DNA from 4 places in the Dyella sp. SG562 genome. Region 2 is predicted to be linked to each of the others. Evidence: riboswitches for the same ligand, from Rfam matches in the RefSeq annotation. Region 2 holds a riboswitch; each other region holds the start of a gene.

Region 1 (3,844 bases), on a different contig from region 2:
GCGGATCATTGGAGCGAAGATGTTCACGTAGTCCCCGGGCGGCGCCTCCTGCGGCGCTCCGCAGGGGGGACTTTATGTCGGGGGGCACATGCTTGGGATGTGCCTGAAGTGCGTGGCGCATATAGGTCGTAGGTTGGGGTGAGCCATCGGCGAACCCCAACGTCGCGGCCTATGACGGTGCCACGTTGGGGTTCGCCTGCGGCTCACCCCAACCTGCGCCCGGATCTCAGTGCGCCGGGCTGTAGCGCAGCGTCAGGTAGGCGGTGCGGCCCAGCTGGTTGTAGAAGCGCACGGTCTCGTAGCGGTGGTCGAACACGTTGGCGACGCGGCCCTGCAGGGTCCAGCCCGGCTGGAAATGCCAGCTCGCGCGCAGGTCCACCGTGGCGTAGCCGCCCAGGCGCTGCAGGTTGGCCGCGTCGTCGTAGCGGTAGCCCTCGGCATTCACCGTGCCGCCGATGCTGAAGGCGCCGCCGAGATCGCGGTCCAGGTCGAGGCGGGCGATGCGTTCCGGACGGCGCGCCAGCAGGTTGCCGCGGTTGGGATCGTCCTCGCCGCGGTTCTCCGGCTTCTGGAAGGTGAGATAGCCGCGCAGGTGCCAGCCGTCGACGTCGGCGCCGGCCTGGCCTTCGATGCCGCGGATGCGCGCCTTGCTGATGTTGACCGGCACGAAGAAGGCGTCGTAGCCGATCAGGTCGTCCACCTTGGTCTGGTAGGCGTTCACCGCCCAGTTCCACACGCCCGGACGCGCCGACAGGCCGATCTCCGCCGTGCGCGACTTCTCCGGCTTCAGGTCGGGATTGGCGGTGGCGAAACCGAAGAACGGCGGGAAGTACAGGTCGTTGAAGGTCGGTGCGTGGAACGCCGTGCCGTACGAGGCGGTGAACTTCAGGCCGTTCTCGAAGCCGTAGCCGTAAGCGGCCGAGCCGGTGTCGTGGTTGCCGAACTGCTGGTTGTGGTCGTGGCGTGCCGACAGCTGGATCTCGTGCGGACCGAACTGGCCCTGGTACAGCGCGAACACGCCGGTGTTGTCGCGCTTGCTGCGCAGGTAGTCGGTGTCGCTCTGCACGTGTTCCTGCTGGTAGTCCACGCCGGCGCTGAGCAGCTGGCCCGGCGCGAGCGTCACGTCGTTCTGCCAGCTGGCCTGGTTGCGGCGCGAATACAGATGGCCGGCGGGCGCCATATCGGCGCCGAGGTCCGCGCGGTTGAGATAGTTGTCGGCGCGGTCGATGTTCTGGCCGGCGCTCAGGCTCATCTTCCAGGCGTCGAGCACGGCGAAGCGCAGGTTCGCGCCGGCCACCTGCTGCGAGCGGCGCGTGTAGTTCTGGAAGTCGCCGTCGTATTCGATGTCGCCCTTGCTCTTGAGCACGCTGGCGGTCAGTTCGGTGCCGCCGTCCCAGCGATAGCCGCCGCTGAGCGCGCCGTTGTAGGTGCGGTAGCCGTCGTCGTCCGGCTCGTTGGTGAAGCAGCCGCCCACGCCGGCCGCCGCGGCGCGGCAGGCATTGATGCCGCGCGTGTACTGGCCGCCCACGCTGGCGTTGAACCAGGCGTTGCGCGAACCGCCCGACAGGCCGAACTGGCCGTCGGCCAGGCGATGGCTGCCCACGCCTACGGTTACCGACGGCGTCAGCGCCTGATCGGGCTGGCCGTGGTGGGTGAAGATCTGGATCACGCCGCCGATCGCATCCGAGCCATACAGGCTGGAACGCGGGCCGCGCACGATCTCGATGCGCTCGATCTGTTCCACCGGCAGCTGCTCGAAGGCCGGAATGCCCGCGCCCACCGTGCCGATGCGCACGCCGTCGACCAGCACCAGCGTGTGCGAGGAATTGGTGCCGCGCATGAACAGCGAGGTCTGCTGGCCCAGGCCGCCGGCATTGCCGAAGGCCACGCCCGGCAGGCCGGACAGCAGGTCCTGCACCGACTGCGGCTGCAGGCGTTCGATGTCGGCGCGGGTCAGCACGGTGACCGGCGCCAGCGTCTCGTCGATCGGCGTGGCCGTGCGGGTGGCGGTCACCACCACGGTGGGGAGCTGCCCGGCGTCGTTCTGGTCGGCGGCATGGGCCGCGGCGACGCAGGACAGCAGGGCGGTGGCCAGCAGAGTCTTCTTCATGGAGCGTTTTCCTCGGCCGCGCCTCGCGCACGGCCCATCGATGACGAGCTGGCGGCATGACGGAGGAGGCGCAAACGACGGCAGGCGAACGGCACCGGCACGTGGTCCGGCTGCGCCCTCCGCGAGCCACCAGGAAAGATATTCGGGCCGGTCTCCGGGCTTGCGAGTGCGCTTTGCCGCGCGATCCTCCCGCGGCCTTCCCGCGCTCGTGGGAGCGCAGTGGCATGTCGCTGGAGGCAAGAACTGCTCGCTTACCGTTGCGGGGGCAGCGCCGGCCTTGCCCTCAAGGCGCACCGGCTTCCCGTTTCATCCCTTGGCAGCGTGGCTTTGGGACACCCGAACGAACGCAACTTTAACGGGGAGGCCGGGTGGCTGACAACGCGGGGCGGAATGACCCGATGGGGGGGGGCGCCTGTTCCTGCGATCATCATCGTTTCCCATGGCCGACATTTCTGTCATTTCTTGACGGTTTGGCCACCAAATATTGTCCGGAAGCAAGTTTCGCGAAGGTTTTACGCAAGCTCCGGGTAATATTTCATTTGTTTGCCTAAGTCATTGTTTCAGTGAGCTTCGTAAGCTTCGCGTAAGCGTAAATATTTTGTTGACGCCCAGCGATTTTCGCAATTATGTTCGGACCGCTTACCGCGGGAACTTGCGTGCGGCGCGACGAGGCTTGGGGAAGTTCTCTCGCTGCGATCCGGGGCTTACGAATGCCCCACACGCATTCTTGCGCTAGGCGATTTCGGCGCCTTGCGCCTGTCGGCCTTCAGGCCATCATGGGGAGAACACAGATGATCAAGTACCAGCACGCTGGTCGCGCGCCGCGTTGGCGTCAGACCGCACTCGTCGTTGCGTTGGGAATGAGCCTTGCCGGAGTGGTGCAGGCGCAGTCGAACGCATCAGGCGTGATCTTCGGCCGCGTTGACGCTACCCGCGGCAACACCGTCCATATCGAAAACATCGACACCGGCCTTGCGCGCGACATCAGCGTCGACCAGTCCGGCCGCTACCGCGCGTCCTCGCTGCCGGTCGGCCGCTACAAGGTCACCCTGGTCAAGGATGGCGCCACCGTCGATACCCGCAACGATGTGCTCGCGGCGGTCGGCACCGGTACCGAAGTGAGCTTCACCGCGGCTGCGGTCGCGGCCGGCGAGGCGAAGAACCTCGAAGGCGTGCAGGTGGTGGCCAGCGCGCTGCCGGCGATCGACGTGTCGTCGGTCGACTCCCGCACCGTGCTGACCGCCGAGCAGCTGTCCAAGGTGCCGGTGGCCCGCAACGTGACCGCGGCCGCCCTGCTGGCGCCCGGCACCGTGCTGGGCGACTCGCGCTACGGCAACGTGGCTTCGTTCGGCGGCGCTTCGGCGGCCGAGAACCAGTACTACATCAACGGCTTTTCGGTGACCAACGCGCTGACCAACCTGGGTCTGGCGCAGCTGCCGTTCGATGCGATCGACCAGCAGCAGGTGTTCACCGGCGGTTACGGCGCCGAGTACGGCCGTTCCACCGGCGGCGTGGTCAACCTGATCACCAAGCGCGGTACCAACGAATGGAAGGCCGGCGTGATGGCGCTGTGGATTCCGAAGTTCCTCCGCTCCGATCCGCGCAACATCATCCAGCCGTCCGACAACACGCTGTTCCAGTACCGCAACGACAACAAGTCGTGGGTCACGGAATACGGTGCGTACATCAGCGGTCCGCTGATCAAGGACAAGCTGTTCATCTATTTGACCGGTG
Region 2 (3,844 bases):
GGCCGGTAGCTCACGCTGAGCATCGCGGTGCGGCCGGGCTGGTTGTAATAGGCCGCGGTCTCGTAGTGCTTGTCGAAGGCGTTGCGCACGCTCAGCTGCACTTTCCAGTCGCGGTCCAGCGCATAGGCCAGGCGCAGGTCGGTGAGCGCATAGCCGCCCAGGCGATAGCCGTTCGCCAGGTCGTCGTAGCGCTTGCCCGCCGCGTACACGCTGGCGCCGATGCTGAAGTCGCCGAAGCCGCGGTCCGCATCCACGCGCGCGCTGCGCGGGGCACGGCGCGGCAGCAGCTTGTCGCGGTAGGTGTCGCTGCGGTTGCGCGGATCCAGCCAGGTGGCGGTGCCGCGCAAGGTCCAGCCGGCCAGCGTGGTGGACGCCACCGCTTCGGCGCCGCGGATGCGCGCGCGGTCGACATTGCCCGGCACGCCGCGCGAGGCGTCGTAGGCGATCAGGTCGCGGATGCGGGTTTCGAAGGCATTGAGCGACCACAGGCCCCAGCCCGGCGTGCCGCGCAGGCCCAGCTCGTAGCTGCGCGAGCTTTCCGGCCGCAGCGCGGTGTTGCCGTAGCCGGGGTAGTACAGCTCGTTGAAGGTCGGCGCCTTGTAGGCGGAACCGGCGCTGGCGGTGAGGCGCATGCCCGGCGTGAAGTCCCAGCCCCACAGCAGGCTGCCGGTGGTCTTGCCGCCGAACTGCTGGTTGTCGTCGTGGCGCAGGCTGGCCTGCAGCGACTGCGCGCCGAACGCCTGCTGCCACTGCGCGAACAGGCCGCGGTTGAGGCGCTGGTCGCGCGCATAGCTGGTGTTGCTGTCGACGCGGTCGCGCTGCCAGTCGTAGCCCAGGCTCCACAGGCCGCCGCCGAGATTGAGGTCGCCCTGCAGCGAGCCGAGATCGCGGTGCGTATCGAAGGTGCTGGTGTAGCGGCCGTTGAGGTAGTTGTCGCCGAGGTCGGCGCTCTGGCCGGCGCTCGCGGTGAGCGTGAAATCGCGGCTAGGCCGCCAGTGCACGCGTGCACCGTAGACCTGCTGCACCACGTCGGACTGGTTGCTGGTGGAGCCGTCGTAGGCGTTGTAGCCCCAGCTGCGCAGCCACTGCGCGTCGGCGTCCCAGGCGTCGCTGAAGCGATAGCCGCCCTTGAGCGAGACGGAGCTGTCGCGGAAGCCGTCGCGGTCCGGTTCGTTGACGAAGCAGCCCGCGCCGCGCGGCGACGGCTTGCCGCGGCAGGCGTTGATGCCGTCGGTGTCCTCGTGCGTGGCCTGCACCGCATACCAGCCCTCGCCCACCTTGCCGGCCAGGCCGGCGGCGCCGCGGAAGCTGTCGTTACTGCCGTAGCCCAGCTCCAGGTTCGGCTCGAAGGCGCCGCTGGGGCGTCGGGTAAAGATCTGGATCACGCCGCCCAGCGCTTCCGAACCGTAGAGGCTGGAGAACGGACCGCGCACGATCTCGATGCGCTCGATCTGCTCCACCGGGATGTTCTGGATCGAAGGCTGGCCCAGCGTGGCTGAGCCGATCTTCACGCCATCCACCAGCACCAGCACGTGGTCGGCCTCGGTGCCGCGCAGGAACAGCGAGGTGGCTTTGCCCGGGCCGCCGTTGTTGGCCATCGACAGGCCCGGTGTGCCTTGCAGCAGGTCCGCCACGGATTGCGGCTGCAGGCGCTCGATCTCGGCGCGGTCGATCACGGTGACGGCGGCGAGCGTGGCCGATTCGCTCTGCTCGGTGCGGGTGGCGGTGACCACCACGCCCTTGAGGTCCTGCGAAGGCTCGTCGGCCTGCGCGGCGGTGGAAAGCAAGACAAGGGAAAACGCGGCCGCAAACGCGGACCGGCGCAAGGACGGAACATGCAATGACACTGGTGGCTCCTGGACCGCGCCTGCCCGCGCGGAATCGCTTCGGTTGCAGGACAGGCGGAAGGAGCTCCGGACGGACGCACGACGAGGGCGCGCTCGCCAGGAGCACGCCCACCGCATGTCCGGTTCACCTCGAGGCCGGTCTCCGGGCTCGCGAGCGAAGGCTGATGCCTCCCCGACCGGCGCCTTCCCATGCTTCGCAGCACAGTGGCTTCCGCCGATCGTGTCTCGCCTACCGTTGCGGGGGCAGCTCCGGAATAGCCGTCAATACGGCGCACCGGATTCCCGTTTCAACCACCGGCCAGGCCAGCGGTCACCTCAGGCCCGGGCATCTTAGCAGTACGACAAGGGGGTGCTCGTCATGACGAGTAGGAGGTGTCATGGCGAGCCCCGGCCCCTCACCCCGACCCTCTCCCCGGCGGGGAGAGGGGGATGACGGGTGGGGCGAAAATCGAGCGAAGAGCTCGCGGCGCAGCCGCGGCGTTCCGCTGGTGCGCTTCTGCTCTTGATCTACCGGGTCCCCTTGGCGCCGGCGGTGAGGGCTGGACGATCAGGCCCCGCAGGGGGCGAGGACAGGAGTCCTCGCCTTTTTGATCAGGGCATGGATGCCCTGTCAAAAAGCCCGGCCAGCCCTCACGGACCCTCAGCAGCTTTGCTGCTGAGGGCGCCAAGCAGGGTGCCCTTTCTTCTTGGTTACTTCTTCTTTGGGCACGCAAAGAAGAAGTAACTCGCCCCGCGGCAGCGGGGCGAAACACTCGCCAAAGGCGAGACAACCAAGCGTCAACGCGACAACCAGGCGATACCGCCACTGGATTCCGGCCTACGCCGGAATGACGAGCAGAAGGGCGCCCAGCCTCCCCCTTTCACAGGGACTGCACCACGTGTCTCCCCACTGACGCACAGCTGGCAAGGCACTGCAACACCACTGCGATTAGCTAGGCACAGCCCGCAATCAGGCAGCACCCGAGCGCCCCCATGAGCGAAATCGACCCCAAGCGACGCCGATTCCTGCAGATGACCGCCGCCTCCGCCGGCGGCCTCGCCGCAGCCTCCCTGCTCCCCGAAACCCTGCGCCAGGCCCTGGCCGCCCCCTCCCCGACCGGCACCGGCAACCTCACCGACGTCAAGCACGTGGTGATCTTCATGCAGGAAAACCGCTCCTTCGATCACTACTACGGCAGCCTGCGCGGCGTGCGCGGCTTCGGCGACCGCGTGCCGGCGCCGCTGCCCGGCGGCGCGCGCAGCGTGTGGCAGCAGCCCTACACGGGAAATACGGACGGCTATCTGCTGCCGTTCCGCATGAACACCGCGACCACCAGCGCGATCTGCGCCAATGCGCCGGCGATGAACTACCCGGTGGACACGGCGATCTTCAACAAGGGCAAGTTCGACGCCTGGAACACCGCACGCGCGGCCGGCCTCGGCATGGGCCATTTCGAGCGCGCCGACCTGCCGTTCTATTACGCGCTGGCCGACGCTTTCACCATCTGCGACCACTACTTCGCCGCCACCCTCACCCAGACCAACCCCAACCGCCTGCATGCGATGACCGGCAGCAACGGCCTGTCGGTGGGCCAGGCGGCGGTGCTGGACAACACCGAGCCGAGCGCGGGCTTTACCTGGACCACCTATGCCGAGCGCCTGGAAAAGGCCGGCGTGAGCTGGAAGGTCTACCAGGAGAGCAACAACTTCGACGACAACGCGCTGGCCTGGTTCAAGAACTTCAAGCAGGCCAAGCCGGGCACGCCGCTGCATGACAAGGGCATGGCGACGCAGGCGGACATGGTCGCCGCGTTCGCCCAGGACGTGGCCAACGACACGCTGCCGCAGGTGTCGTGGATCGTGGCCGCCGATTACCTGTCCGAACACGCCAGCTTCAAGCCGGCCTACGGCGAGGACCTGAGCGCGCGCCTGCTCGCCGCGCTCGCCGCCCATCCGGCGGTGTGGGCCAAGACCGCCTTCATCCTCAACTACGACGAGAACGGCGGCTTCTTCGACCA
Region 3 (3,844 bases), on a different contig from region 2:
CATCCACCACGGCCAGCCAGCGGCAGCCCGGCCCCAGTCCATCGAAGGCCTGCATGCGCCAGCCGTAGTCGCCGCCCAGCCCCTGGTCCCGCGTGCCGGTGACCAGCAGCGTGGGCGCGGCGATCGGTGCCCATGCGCCTTCGGGGAACACCGGTCCCGGCCCTTCCGGCGATAAGGCCACGTAGGCGTCGAAGCTGCCCTTCGGCGCCAGCCCCAGCTTGTTGTGCGCACCGGCTTCCAGCATCACCGTGATCGCGCCCATCGAATGGCCGAGCAGCGCCTTGAACGATGCGTGGCAGCGCTGTTCCGACCACGCCAGCGCCGCGTCGATGTCGAGAAAGCGCGCCCGATAAGCCGGCGCATCGGTGACCAGGGCGGTGATGCCGCCCTTGAAGCCATCGCTGCGCAGGTCCTGCTTCAGCACCGGCAGGCCGCTTTCGCGGTGCCCCATCACCACCACGCGCCAGCCGTCGGCGCTCAAGGCCTCGCCTACATAGCGCAGGCCCTGCTCACTTCCGCCGGCGCCGTGCGACACCAGCAGCAGCGGCGGGCAGGTTTTCGCCGCGGCAGGCTCGTACACCATCAGCGGCGTGCTCGCGCCATCGGAACGCGGCACCTCGATGCGTTCCGCGGCCCAGGCCTGCACGGTGGCGGCCAGCGCCAGCAGTACGGCCACGATCTTCGGCGACGTCGTCGACATGCTTCGCTCCCCTTCGATGGCCTGCACTGCGGTAACGTGGCGGCCTTTCCTGCACGGAGCCCCGCCATGACCAGCCTGCTCTTCCTCGCCCTGCTGTCCGCGCCCGGCATGCCGGCGGACGATTTCTCAACGCGGGTGCAGCAGGCCAAGTTGACCGAGGGCGCCAAGGACGGGCCGGACTACCAGAAGAAGATGTGGGCCGCGATCGGCGACCGCACCACCGACGCGCTCAAGGGTTGCATCGCCACCCTGCCCAAGCCCGACAAGTCCCCTTTCGTGCTGGTCGCCGACGTGCACGCCGACGGCAGCCTGGGCCGGGTCGAAGTCCGCGCCCCCACCGACGTAGCCACCTGCCTGCTCAGCCGCTTCGCCGGCTGGAAGCTGCCGGCCCCGCCGGCCAGCCCGGCGCCGTATCCGATCGAGGTGGATTTCAGCATCGCCCCCTGAGCGCCCGGGCAGAACCGATCGCCAAGATTTTTCGCATGGCCGCCAGGCCGCGCCAGGCCTTGAATTACCCCACTTATCCACCGATATATGCACAATGGCTTGGGTTGACCTTCCCTGCCTTACCCCTATATGTTGTGTCGGTCGGTGCCTTTCTCAGACCCACGGTCGGATTGGCTTAATAGGGAATCCGGTGCGAATCCGGAACTGCCCCGCAGCGGTAAGCGGAAACGAAAGCTCCCATCGCACTGGCCTTCCAAGGCTGGGAAGCGGGGGCGAGTAGGTCGGATCGGTCGCCAGCGAACGGTCCATGTCTGCGAGTCCGAAGACCTGCCGGCACATCGCGGCCTTCAGCGCCGCGGTGAGTGATGGCGGCTTCCGCGGGGAGGCGCGTCGTGGCGCGGAGCCTTCGCTCCGCCGCACGGCCGTCCCCGCCTACACCGCCTTCGTCTCAGCCCTGCGCGCGGGAGCAGGTCGTTGAAGCCTTTGGCCTGGAGCGATGCCATGCAACCTATCGACACCGACTCGCGCGAGCGCACCGACGACCGCGCGGATGCATCCGCCTTCCCTGCCGCCGACGCAGCTGCCGCCGCGCCGGAGCCCGTTCGCATGGAAGCCGTGGCGGAGACCCCCTTCGCCCTCACCCCGCCGCACAACCCCGGCCAGATGCGCGTGACCAAGCGCAACGGCAGCCAGGAGATCGTCGACGTCAACAAGATCGTGCGCGCGGTGACCCGCAGCGGCGAAGGCCTGCATGCGGTCGATCCGCTGCGCGTGGCGCTGAAGACCATCGGCGGCCTGTACGACGGCGCCACCACGCGCGAGCTGGACGAGCTGTCGATCCGCACCGCCGCCGCGCTCACCGCCGAGGAACCCGAATACGGCCAGCTCGCCGCGCGCCTGCTCGGCGCCTACGTCGACAAGGAAGTGAGCGGCCAGGAAATCCAGAGCTTCTCCCAGTCGATCGCGCGCGGCGCGGAGCTGGGCATCCTCAACGCACGCCTGCGCGACTTCGTCGCCGCCAATGCGCGCAAGCTCAACGACGCCATCGATCCGCTGGCCACGCGCCGCTTCGAATACTTCGGCCTGCGCACCGTGTACGACCGCTACCTGCTGCGCCACCCGCAGCTGCGCAAGGTGATCGAGACGCCGCAGTACTTCTTCATGCGCATCGCCTGCGCGCTGGGCGGCAACGAGATCGGCGAGACGCTGGAGCTGTACCGCCTGCTGTCCTCGCTGGAATACATGGCCAGCTCGCCCACCCTGTTCAACGCCGGCACCGCGCACGAGCAGCTCAGCTCCTGCTTCCTGCTCGACTCGCCGACCGACTCGCTGGAGTCGATCTACGAGAAGTACGGCGACGTGGCCAAGCTGAGCAAGTTCGCCGGCGGCATCGGCCTGGCCTACTCGCGCGTGCGTTCGCGCGGCTCGCTGATCCGCGGCACCAACGGCCATTCCAATGGCCTGGTGCCGTGGCTGAAGACGCTGGATGCCTCGGTCGCCGCGGTGAACCAGGGCGGCAAGCGCAAGGGCGCGGCCTGCGTGTACCTGGAGCCGTGGCACGCCGACATCGAGGAGTTCCTCGAGCTGCGCGACAACACCGGCGACGAGGCGCGCCGCACGCACAACCTCAACCTGGCCAACTGGATTCCCGACGAATTCATGCGGCGCGTGGAGAGCGACGGCGACTGGTCGCTGTTCGATCCGAAGATCGTGCCGCACTTCGTCGACAGCTGGGGCGAGACCTTCGAGCGCGCCTACCGCGAAGCGGAAGCCGCCGGCATCGCGGTGAAGAAGGTGAAGGCGCGCGAGCTGTACGCGCGCATGCTGCGCACCCTGGCCCAGACCGGCAACGGCTGGATGACCTTCAAGGACCGCAGCAACGCCACCAGCAACCAGACGGCCAAGGCCGAGAACGTCATCCACCTGTCCAATCTGTGCACCGAGATCCTCGAGGTGACCAATGCGGGTGAGACCGCGGTATGCAACCTGGGTTCGGTGAACCTGGCGCGCCACGTGGTAGACGGCGTGTTCGACTTCGACAAGCTCGCCGCCACCGTGCGCACCGCGGTGCGCCAGCTGGACCGCGTGATCGACCTGAACTTCTATCCGATCGACACCGCGCGCACGGCCAACCAGAAGTGGCGCCCGGTGGGCCTGGGCGTGATGGGCCTGCAGGACGTGTTCTTCAAGCTGCGCCTGCCGTTCGATTCGGCCGACGCGCTGGCGCTGTCCACGCGCATCGCCGAGGAGATCTACTTCCACGCGCTGAGCATGTCCAACGAGCTGGCGCGCGAGCACGGCGCGCATCCGGGCTTCGCCGAAAGCCGCGCCGCCAACGGCGAGCTGCAGTTCGACTACTGGCCGCAGGCCAGGCCGAACGACATGCCGCGCTGGGATTCGCTGCGTGCCAGCGTGAAGGAACACGGCCTGCGCAACTCGCTGCTGATCGCGATCGCGCCGACCGCCACCATCGCCTCGATCTCCGGCTGCTACGAGTGCATCGAGCCGCAGGTCAGCAACCTGTTCAAGCGCGAGACGCTGTCCGGCGACTTCCTGGTGGTGAACCGCTACCTGGTCGAAGAGCTCAAGACGCTGGGCCTGTGGACGCCGGAAGTGCGCGACGCCATCAAGCTGGCCGAAGGCTCGATCCAGGGCATCGCCAACATCCCCGAGCGCCTACGCCAGATCTACCGCACG
Region 4 (3,844 bases), on a different contig from region 2:
TGGCGGACCATCTCGCGGCCATCGAACGGGGGGGCAAGCAGCCCGAGCCGGATTTCCGGCAGATCAGGCAAGCCCCCGGCAACGGCAGCAATCCCGATCATCTGCCGATCGTCGAGTTCACCGACACCACGTTCGGCAGCGGCGGGCAGTCGCTGACGCGCGAAATCACCGTGATCCGCGACTCCACGGCCAGCAAGGATCAATTCAATGTGATCATGAAGACGTCGGGGCTGATCAAGGGCGGTGCAGACGTCGCTCCCCAATGCCGCCCCGTCGCCTGTATCGGATACACGCAGTACTACCTTGTCGACGCCATGCTCGATTACGGCCGGAACGCCCAGCCCACCGTGGCGCGCACTCTTCCGGAAACCACCAGCCTGACCGATCTCACTTACAACCACACCGAATCGGAGACCACCAGTTTCGGGTTCAACCTCGGTGCGGATGCGGAGAAGGCCCTGGCGGGCAATCCGGCGGCGGCGATCAAGCCGAGCTTCGGTTTCAATTTCGGCAAGAGCTACACCAAGTCCACATCGATCACCTTCACCGTCAAGGATTACTCCACGGCGGTGGAATCCAGGCACGAGGAGCCCAACTACTACCCGTGCAACGGCTGCGCTCGCCCGCCCGGCGTGCGCAATACCTGGAAGTATCAGATCTCGCAGGAAATACTGAACCGCTTCCGGGACGACCGCACGATGACGCCGGCCATGCGGCAATTTGCGCCGCAGTCCTACAGCTCATGGACCTTCAAGGTGTCGGGCGGCAAGCATCCGATCAAGCTCGCCGCGAGCTCTTCCGTGGTGCAGCGGAATGGCCTTGGCCGATCCTCCGGCCCGGTCGTCAGGGTAAAAACCAGTGCCGTGACCATCGACCTCGATTCGCCTTACCTGCACCGCGAACCGGTCGTCATCCTGCAATCCAAGGAAAACGCCGGCCGCTGCCTGATCAACGACGGCCGCGGCGCCGCGACCCTCGGCACCTGCAGCAGGGACGTCACCCGCCGCGCCGGACAGTGGTACCTGGACAGCTTCGACCGCTATGTCAGCCGCCTGGACGGACGCTGCCTTGCTGTCAACGAGCGCAACGCCCGCCAGGTGGAAGTAGTGGCGTGCAACGACCGCAGCGCGCAGAAGTGGTACTGGGCCGCCGACCGCATCAACTCCAAGCTCAACGGCGGCGACAGCGGATGGCGCCTGTTCGTCGACGGCAATGCGGTGAAGGCGCGCATCGACCCGAAGCGGCAGCAGGTCATTCCCAATAACCCCAACCAGGTGCTGCTCAATCCCTGGTCGACCTATCCGAAGGCGCCGGTCGCCGGCGCCACCATTCCCACCCTGGGCACACCGCAGCCGCAGGTGCCCGAAGCCTGGGTGCGGACCTTCAGGGACATTCCCTCGACCGAACGCTGGGAGCCGGTCGCGCTGCGCCAGTACAAGGAGGGCTGAGCCTTCACCCGGAGCAGCCCCGCGAGGGCTGCTCCACCTCCCCTCACGATCTTCCGCTTGACGGAACCCCGTCCCTGCCCCTAATTTCCCCGCCGCTGGTGGTTTTCATCCTTTCATCGCGATGAAAGGATGCAATTAAAAGGGAAGCCGGTGCGGCCTTACGGCCTATTCCGGCGCTGCCCCGCAGCGGTGTGTGGAAACGACCCTCGTCAACAGCACTGGCCAGTGGACCGGCCGGGAAGCGGCGAGCATTAGGCGAGGCGCCCGCGCCTCTCGTCCACGAGCCCGAAGACCTGCCCCGGCCGGAAGGCGATGAGCTTTCTGTCTGACCTGGAGCTTCCGCGGGGAAGCGGCTGGGGCTGCGCGCCATGCTCACGCCATGGCCGTCCGCTCCTGCGCGACCCTGCGCCAGCCCGGTTCGCCCGCGGGGGCGAAGGTCGCGCGCATGTCCGCGGAAGCTTCGCTGCCATGCGCTTCCTTCGTTCCTCGTTCACCACGAATCGAGGAAATGCAGCATGAGCACCGTTACCAATCTCGGCTTCCCGCGCATGGGTGCGCGGCGCGAGCTCAAGCAAGCCCTGGAAGCCTACTGGCGCGACGAAGCACTGCGCCCGCAGCTGCTGGACACCGCCCGCCAGCTGCGCGAACGCCACTGGCAACTGCAGCGCGAGGCCGGCGCGCACGTCGTGCCGTGCAACGACTTCTCGCTGTACGACCACGTGCTCGACACGGCCTTCCTGCTCGACGCCATCCCCGAACGCTACCGCGCCCTGGCCGACGCCGACCCGCTGGCCGGCTACTTCGCCATGGCGCGTGGCACGCAGCGCGCGGGCCTCGACCTGCACGCGCTGGAAATGACCAAGTGGTTCGACACCAACTACCACTACATCGTCCCCGAACTGCATGCCGCGCAAACCTTCCGCCTGCGCGACGACAAGCCGGTGGCGCAGTTCCTCGAAGCGAAGGCGCTGGGCCATGCGGCGCGTCCGGTGCTGCTCGGTCCGGTGAGCTTCCTGCTGCTGTCCAAGACCGCGGACGGCAGCGACCGCCTCGCCCTGCTCGAACGCCTGCTGCCCGCCTACGCCGAACTGCTGGGCAGGCTGCGCGAAGCCGGCGCCGAATGGGTGCAGATCGACGAACCCTGCCTGGTGCTTGATCTCGACGAAGACGATGCCGCGGCCTATCGCCAGGCCTATGCCGCGCTCGCTGCCGCCGCGCGGCCGAAGCTGCTGCTGGCTACTTACTTCGGCGCCCTCGGCGACAACCTGCGCCTCGCGCAGGAACTGCCGGTCGACGGCCTGCACGTCGACCTGGTGCGTGCGCCGGCCCAGCTCGATGCCGTGCTGGAGACGCTGCCCGCCGAACGCGTGCTGTCGCTGGGCGTGGTCGACGGCCGCAACGTGTGGCGCGCGGACCTGGACCGCGCCATGGCCGTGACGCGCGCGGCGATCGAACGCGTGGGCAAGCAGCGCGTGTGGCTGGCGCCGTCCTGTTCGCTGCTGCATGTGCCGGTGGACGCCACGCTGGAGAAGTCGCTGCCGTCCGACGTACACGCCTGGCTGGCCTTCGCGCGGCAGAAGCTGGAGGAACTGCGCACCGTGGCGGACATGTGCAAGGGCGTGGTCACCGCCTACCCCGCGCTGGAACGGGCGCGCGAGCTGATCGCCGCACGCCGGGCCTCGCCCAGGGTGCACCGCCTGCAGGTGGCGCAGCGCCTGGCCAACCTGGATGCCGCGGACGCGCACCGCCGCTCCACCTACGCCTTCCGCCGCGCGAAACAGCAGCAGCGCTTCGACCTGCCGCTGTTCCCCACCACCACGATCGGCTCCTTCCCGCAGACTCACGAAGTGCGCGAGGCGCGTGCCCGCCACAAGTCCGGCCAGCTTTCCACCGCGGACTACGACGCGCTGATCGCCGCGCAGACCGCCGCTTGCGTGCGCTTCCAGGAGGAAATCGGCATCGACGTGCTGGTGCACGGCGAGTTCGAGCGCAACGACATGGTCGAATACTTCGGCGAGCAGCTCGACGGCTTCGTCTTCACCAGGCATGGCTGGGTGCAAAGCTATGGCTCGCGCTGCGTCAAGCCGCCGATCATCTACGGCGACGTGCAGCGGCCGCAGCCGATGACTGTGCGCTGGTCCACCTATGCGCAGTCGCTCACCAGGCGGCCGATGAAGGGCATGCTCACCGGCCCCGTCACCGTGCTGCAGTGGTCCTTCGTGCGCGACGACCAGCCGCGCGCCACCACCTGCCGCCAGCTGGCGCTGGCCCTGCGCGACGAAGTGCTGGACCTGGAGGCGGCCGGCATCCGCATCATCCAGATCGACGAACCGGCCCTGCGCGAAGGCCTGCCGCTGCGCCGCGCGGACTGGACCGGCTACCTGGCCTGGGCGGTG

Evidence for each region. A riboswitch is a leader RNA that binds a small molecule or an ion and turns the genes downstream of it on or off. The one in region 2 is predicted to bind cobalamin.
Region 1: it holds a riboswitch for cobalamin, as region 2 does, so the genes downstream of both, btuB (TonB-dependent vitamin B12 receptor) here and btuB (TonB-dependent vitamin B12 receptor) in region 2, are expected to answer to the same signal.
Region 3: it holds a riboswitch for cobalamin, as region 2 does, so the genes downstream of both, FHW84_RS09900 (ribonucleoside-diphosphate reductase subunit alpha) here and btuB (TonB-dependent vitamin B12 receptor) in region 2, are expected to answer to the same signal.
Region 4: it holds a riboswitch for cobalamin, as region 2 does, so the genes downstream of both, metE (5-methyltetrahydropteroyltriglutamate--homocysteine S-methyltransferase) here and btuB (TonB-dependent vitamin B12 receptor) in region 2, are expected to answer to the same signal.

The regions. Positions count from the first base shown of each region.
Region 1 covers NZ_JAAOYS010000002.1:235,823-239,666, forward strand. The annotation lists gene FHW84_RS04515 (efflux RND transporter permease subunit) at 1-27, opposite strand, end outside; gene btuB (TonB-dependent vitamin B12 receptor) at 227-2,110, opposite strand; cobalamin riboswitch at 2,238-2,465, opposite strand; gene FHW84_RS04525 (TonB-dependent receptor) at 2,971-3,844, shown strand, end outside.
Region 2 covers NZ_JAAOYS010000001.1:399,355-403,198, forward strand. The annotation lists gene btuB (TonB-dependent vitamin B12 receptor) at 1-1,841, opposite strand, end outside; cobalamin riboswitch at 1,963-2,180, opposite strand; gene FHW84_RS01795 (phospholipase C, phosphocholine-specific) at 2,820-3,844, shown strand, end outside.
Region 3 covers NZ_JAAOYS010000004.1:138,569-142,412, reverse strand. The annotation lists gene FHW84_RS09910 (alpha/beta hydrolase) at 1-700, opposite strand, end outside; gene FHW84_RS09905 (peptidase C13) at 767-1,147, shown strand; cobalamin riboswitch at 1,273-1,497, shown strand; gene FHW84_RS09900 (ribonucleoside-diphosphate reductase subunit alpha) at 1,649-3,844, shown strand, end outside.
Region 4 covers NZ_JAAOYS010000006.1:231,764-235,607, forward strand. The annotation lists gene FHW84_RS13390 (hypothetical protein) at 1-1,448, shown strand, start outside; cobalamin riboswitch at 1,531-1,764, shown strand; gene metE (5-methyltetrahydropteroyltriglutamate--homocysteine S-methyltransferase) at 1,964-3,844, shown strand, end outside.